2 regions of the Ruminococcus sp. OM04-4AA genome follow, and region 2 is predicted to be linked to the other one. Evidence: riboswitches for the same ligand, from Rfam matches in the RefSeq annotation. Region 2 holds a riboswitch; the other holds the start of a gene.
What was found. A riboswitch is a leader RNA that binds a small molecule or an ion and turns the genes downstream of it on or off. The one in region 2 is predicted to bind thiamine pyrophosphate.
Positions count from the first base shown of each region.

Region 1: linked by a shared signal. The riboswitch ahead of thiS (sulfur carrier protein ThiS) and the one ahead of thiW (energy coupling factor transporter S component ThiW) in region 2 are both predicted to bind thiamine pyrophosphate.

Region 1 is NZ_QTZH01000013.1:3,770-7,199, reverse strand. Features, by position in the region: gene DXB52_RS05805 (AAA family ATPase) at 1-1,285, shown strand, start outside; TPP riboswitch at 1,252-1,357, shown strand; gene thiS (sulfur carrier protein ThiS) at 1,519-1,716, shown strand; gene thiF (sulfur carrier protein ThiS adenylyltransferase ThiF) at 1,723-2,370, shown strand; gene DXB52_RS05790 (thiazole synthase) at 2,413-3,186, shown strand; gene thiH (2-iminoacetate synthase ThiH) at 3,199-3,430, shown strand, end outside.
Region 2 is NZ_QTZH01000011.1:33,913-37,342, forward strand. Features, by position in the region: gene DXB52_RS05300 (L-ribulose-5-phosphate 4-epimerase) at 1-43, opposite strand, end outside; gene DXB52_RS05305 (GntR family transcriptional regulator) at 68-1,171, opposite strand; TPP riboswitch at 1,580-1,693, shown strand; gene thiW (energy coupling factor transporter S component ThiW) at 1,790-2,299, shown strand; gene thiC (phosphomethylpyrimidine synthase ThiC) at 2,615-3,430, shown strand, end outside.

The sequences.
Region 1 (3,430 bases), on a different contig from region 2:
AGGATATTATGATGAAGTAAGAGCCATGTTGAATCGTTTTCTGGCAACGTCCCTGAAAGGCAACGATTATCTTCAAAAGGCAATTCTGACAGGAATTCAGAGAATTGCGAAGGAAAATATATTTTCGGGTCTCAATAATTTAGTTGTCTGCACAGTGCAGGACGAAGATTATGATGACTGTTTTGGTTTTACAGAGCAAGAAGTAAAAGAGCTGCTTGCTTATTGTAAAGCAGAATTTTCAGATGAGCTGAAAAAGATGTACGATGGATATCATTTTGGCAGTACAGATGTATATAATCCATGGTCAATATCGTGTTATGCGGCAAGAAGAAGGATGGAATCTTATTGGGTTAATACAAGCGAGAACAGTATTTTACGTAATGCACTTGAAGTACAGGGAAGGTCTTTTGAGAAAGAATATGAGGCCTTGGTCACAGAAGGTGAAGTAGAAGTGACAGTAGATTTTTCAATGGCTTATTATGAAAAAATGGACGAAGCAAATCTATGGGGACTTCTTGTAAATGCCGGAATTGTAACAATTACAAAAGAAATCGAAGAGGACTATTACCGACTTCGGGTTCCTAATCTGGAAGTGTGGAAAGTATTCAAAGAATTAACAGCATGTCATCTGAAAATCGATGAGAGACATATGGAGAAGATGTTAAATGCTCTTAAAAGAAAGGATATGGAACGTTTTGCAGAAGAGTATCAGAGAGTTCTTTTGGAATTGCCATCTTATCATGACCTGAAAGATGAGAATAGTTACCATATGATGACGCTTGGAATGTGTGCATTTCTTAGAAAGGATTATGATATCAAAAGCAATCGGGAAACCGGAGAAGGCAGAAGTGATATCTGTCTTTATGCAAAACATGACAGATATCCAAATTTAATTTTGGAATTCAAGTATACCAAAGATGAAAAAGACGATTTAGAAAAGCTTGCAGAAAAGGCACTGGAACAGATAAAAGAAAAACAATATGACGCAGAAATGACCGGAGAAGTGTGTTATGTTGGACTGGCACATTGTGGAAAAGAGTTACTGTTCACTCCCGTGTCAATCACTCCGCTGATTGACACGGAGGATGGATGTTTTGGCTTGAATGCATCTCGCCCCATCGCCAAAGGCAATTTAAAATGGCGAGATGCGTTGCTGGTCGCACATTGTGTGAACAGTAACGGAAAAGATCTTGTATCAGATGGAGAAAAAACGGTTGACATCTATCAGACAAGCTTTTATACTAATCATGTGAAGAAAACACGGGGAGCTTGTGTACCAGGCTGAGAGGAAGTTGAGAACTTCGACCCATAACCTGATTTGGATAATGCCAACGTAGGAATGTATAAAGCAGTACTTTAGAGAGATACATTTGTTGGTATCTCTCTTTTTTAATCAGACAAAATTGACAATTGAAGATCGGATAAGTTGAGATTGAGCGAGAGTTCATGAAGGGGTGCACCACCACGGGTACATTTCTTTCATGAACTCTTTTTTCAATTATCCGGAAAGGAGTAGTTATGATTACAGTAAATGGAAAGCAGATCCAGCTGACATCTGAAATGAGTGTTGCGGATTATCTGGAGCAGAACAATTACCAGATTAATAGAATCGCAGTTGAAATGAACGAAGAGATTCTTCCGAAATACAGCTATTCAGAGACAATGCTCAAAGACGGTGACCGTCTGGAGGTTGTGACATTTGTAGGAGGAGGCTGATATCAGATGGCATCAGAAAGAATATTAAGCAAAGAAGAAATCGAAACAGCGCTGAATGAACGCCATTCGCCGGAAAAACAGAAGCTTTTATCAGTCGGTCAGGTGACGATTGCCGGACTTGGTGGACTAGGTTCCAATGTAGCGTATTCACTTGCACGAATTGGAGTAGGGCATCTGCATCTGATTGATTTTGATGTGGTGGATATTACCAATTTGAATCGGCAGCAGTATTTCATGGAGCATATCGGAATGTATAAGACCGATGCGCTAAAGTCACTGCTTTTAAAGATCAATCCATATCTGGATATCCGTACGGATTGTGTGAAGGTGACGGAAGCAAATCTGAAAGAGCTGTTTGCAGATGCACAGATTGTCTGTGAAGCATTTGATAATCCGGTAGCAAAAGCAATGCTGGTGAATGGAATTCTGGAGCATTTTCCGGAGAAGAAGCTTGTGTCTGCAACAGGTATGGCAGGCTATGAAAGCAGCAATATAATCAGTACTAAGAGAATGATGAAGAACTTTTATTTATGTGGAGATCGTGTGACAGAGCCGACTTATGGGAATGGATTAATGGCTCCACGAGTTGCAATCTGTGCAGGGCATGAAGCAAATATGATCACGCGTTTGCTTCTTGGAGAAGAGGATGTATAGAAAGACATCTAAATGAATAAAAAAGAAAGAAGGATTTAAGTTATGAATCAGAAAGATACATTTACACTTGGAGGAAAAGAATTTAGTTCACGTTTTATTCTTGGATCAGGAAAATTTTCACTTGATCTTGTAAAAGCATGTGTAGAAAAAGCAGGAGCGCAGATCATTACACTCGCGCTTCGCCGTGCGAATGAAGGAGGACTTGCGAATATTTTGGATTATATTCCGGAAAATGTAACACTTCTTCCGAATACTTCCGGAGCAAGAAATGCAGAGGAAGCAGTTCGTATTGCAAGACTTTCCAGAGAAGTTGGTTGTGGTAACTTTGTAAAAATCGAAGTTGTCAGAGATTCCAAATATCTTCTCCCAGACAACTATGAGACAATCAAGGCAACAGAAATTCTTGCAAAAGAAGGCTTTGTAGTTATGCCATATATGTATCCGGATCTGAATGCGGCAAGAGATCTGGTGAATGCAGGGGCTGCCTGTGTAATGCCACTTGGGGCACCGATTGGTTCTAACAAAGGACTTTGTACAAAAGACTTCATCCAGATTTTGATTGATGAGATTGATCTGCCGATTATTGTAGATGCAGGAATCGGACGTCCATCTCAGGCATGCGAGGCAATGGAAATGGGAGCAACAGCTGTTATGGCGAATACAGCAATCGCAACAGCAGGAAATGTCGAGGAGATGGCTGAGGCATTCAAGAAAGCAATTGAAGCAGGAAGAAGTGCTTATCTTTCAGGTCTTGGAAGAACAATTGAACGAGGTGCAAGTGCATCTTCACCATTGACAGGATTTCTGGAAGACTAGGAGGCAGTTGAGATGAATGATACACATGTTAATGAAAGTATTTTAAGTGAAGAAATACTGGAAGATCAGAAGAAAAACAGAATCGATCATATGACTTATCTTCCGGGAATGGAGGATATCGGATCAGAAATCATGGCTCAGGTGATCGAGGCAATGGAAGCCTATGATTATAGTAAATATACGGCAGCAGATGTGAAAAATGCACTTGCACATTCGGAACGTACTCCGGAAGATTTTAAAGCAT
Region 2 (3,430 bases):
GCATATTTGCCTCATACACTTCTTTTTTTAACTGTTCTAACATTGTTCTTCTCCTTTCGTCTGCTGTCTACATGACTTCATTATATAATTTCACAGAATTTCGCATCACAAGTTCCGGTGCAAATTCCGCTGAGTACATTTCCATATTTTTATCAATCTTATCTAATATAATCTGTGCTGCACATTTTCCAATCTCATTCGCTGGATTATTCACCGATGTGATCGGTACTTCACAAAATCTTGCAAGACTGGAATTGTCGATTCCAATAACGGAAATCTGATCTGGGACTTTGATTTCCGCACTTTGCAATACCTTGACCAGTTTACTTGCAATCTCATCATTGTAACAGACACAGGCCGTACATCCATCTAAACGTTTCAGGATTCTGTCACTTTCCATCTCCATTTCCCGGATATCTTCCGAATCAACCCATAAAATCTGACGATTTTTAATCTTAAGTGAATGCTCCATGAGTGCCTTTGTGTATCCTGCATATCGCATTCTTCCCTGCCCGTCATCCGCCTTGAAGATTCCGGCGATTCTTGTATGTCCACATTCTAAAAGATGTTTTGTTGCAAGATATCCAGCTTTCTCATCATCCAGACTGACATGCGGAATTGTGAGATTCTCATAGAAACTATTCACAAACACAACCGGTATTCCTGATTTCTGTAATTTCTGATATAAATCTAAATTCGGATTCGGAAGCCCACTTTTTACAGGCTCTGCGATCAAACCATCAATTCTTCTTGTTCTCAAAAATTCTTCCAGATGCATCCGCTCCTTTGCTACAGAATTGTCTGTCATTGCAATCTGAAGGATTCCGCCTGCCTGAGTAACTTTTTTCTCAATTTCCCGAACAATAATTGGGAAAATATAGGTATCGATATACGTCAGCATTACTGCGATTCGTTTTTCTTCATGATCTGCTCTTCTTTCTGTATTTCCAAGAAGCATTCCCGCATCTTCACATATATAAGAGCCACTTCCGCGTCTGCTCTCCACAATATTCTCTTTTACTAATTCTTCCAATGCCCGTCGTACCGTCTGACGACTGACCTGGAATTGTTCGGATAATTCCTGTTCTGAAGGAAGTTTCTCCCCGGAAACCTTTCTTCCCGACCTGACTTCCTCCTGAATCCAGGTTACGATTTTTTCAAATTTTTTCATTCGCTTATGACCTCTCTATACGATCGACCATCATTACCATCATACGACACTCTGATTTTTATCGATCTGATCAGTACATTCTCGTTATGCACTTAATATACAATAATACATGTTACAATACAATTCGCAGGATACCCAATCTTTTTCACTTGAAAATGTATATAAATTCAAAGTTGTATTGTTTTTGTTCCTGTTTTTCAATACAAATTATTATGATATGAAACCTTAGTTAAATTTTTCCGTCTCTTCCTCTTGCATGTCTCGGGATTTTGGCATATTCATGCCAAAACATCTCGCGGGATAGTGATGTGTGAACAGCAACGATACATTCTCTGAAATATTATATTTTCAAAAAATGTCTTGAAATTTATGTAATTTCAGTTCATAATAACAACAGACAACAAATTAATATTGTCAAAGGGGAGCTGGTCAGAACCGGCTGAGAGGAGACGTGTTACCGTTTCGACCCATTTAAACCTGATTTGGATAATGCCAACGGAGGGAATTGATACCATGTAATGATTGAGATGCCCTTGCATCTCTTTTTACTTCGGACAGCTGGTAGGATCTTCACTCAGGTGAGGATCCTTTTTTTACATTTGAAAGGAGACTCAAGTTATGAAACAGACAACAAACACAAAAAAACTGGCACTTGCAGGTGTTCTCACCGCTCTTGCCATCGTTGGAAGCTTTTTAAGCTTTCCTGTAGCCGGAAGTAAATGTGCACCGGTTCAACATATGGTAAATATCTTTGCAGCCGTACTTCTTGGTCCCGGCTGGGGCGTTGGAATTGCATTCTGTGCAAGCCTTCTGCGCAATATACTTGGAATCGGAAGTCTGATGGCTTTCCCGGGTAGTATGATCGGAGCTCTCTGCTGTGGACTTGTTTACAAGAAATGTAAGAATTTAAGCCTTACTTGTCTTGCAGAAGCACTTGGAACAGGTATTCTCGGAGGAATTGCTGCTTATCCGGTTGCTTTATTCCTTATGGGAGCAGCACCGGCAGGATTATTTATCTATGTGATCCCATTCCTGATCTCAACAGTAGCCGGAAGTATCCTGGCATTCCTGCTGATTTCAGTATTCCAGAAAAGTGGAGTAATGGCACAGCTTTTTCCGACTTCTTAATCCGTAACTGCAAAATTTCCGAACAGTTACATGCGATACATTGGGGACACCACCTTGTACCGCACAAGAAAATGCAGAATCAATCTGTAATCACCGGAGTATTATGTTAACAACTCCTTTATCTTGTAGTTATTAACATTTCTCCGTGAAAGCGTCAGCATAATCTTATATTCGCTGGTAGTGTAGCTAAACAGTTACCATTCCTTTCTGCATCTATTCATATGCATGGAACCGTAGCTTTTCTCGTGTACGCTGTCCGTGTTTTGCTGACGTCAAAATTATATAATTCACATATACGAATGGAGGCAAAACAACATGAGAAACTACACAACCCAGATGGATGCAGCTCGTAAGGGGATTCTCACCCCGGAAATCAAAACAGTTGCTGAAAAAGAGCATATGGACACTGACAAACTGATGAAGCTTGTCGCTGAAGGAAAGGTCGCAATCTGTGCCAATAAAAATCACAAGTCCCTGAACCCGGAAGGTGTCGGAAGCATGCTCCGCACAAAGATCAATGTCAATCTCGGAGTTTCCCGTGACTGCAAGGATTATGATATTGAAATGCAGAAGGTAATGAGCGCAGTAGAACTTGGAGCCGAATCTATCATGGATCTTTCCAGCCATGGAGATACACAGCCGTTCCGTCGCAAACTGACTTCTGAATGTCCTGCTATGATCGGTACAGTTCCTGTATACGACAGTGTCATTCATTATCAGAGAGACCTTGCTACTCTGACTGCACAGGATTTCCTTGATGTAATCCGTATGCATGCAGAAGACGGTGTTGACTTCGTTACACTTCACTGCGGAATCACAAGAAAAACAATTGAGCAGATCAAAAAGCATAAACGTAAAATGAACATTGTAAGCCGTGGTGGAAGCCTTGTATTCGCATGGATGAGCATGACAGGAGAAGAGAATCCATTCTACGAGTACTATGATGAGATTCTTGATATCTGCGAAGAATATGACGTGACAATCTCACTTGGTGATGCGTGCCGTCCTGGATGTCTGGCTGACGCTACAGACGTATGCCAGATTGAAGAGCTTGTGCGTCTCGGTGAGCTGACAAAACGTGCCTGGGATCATAATGTTCAGGTTATGGTTGAAGGACCTGGACATGTACCG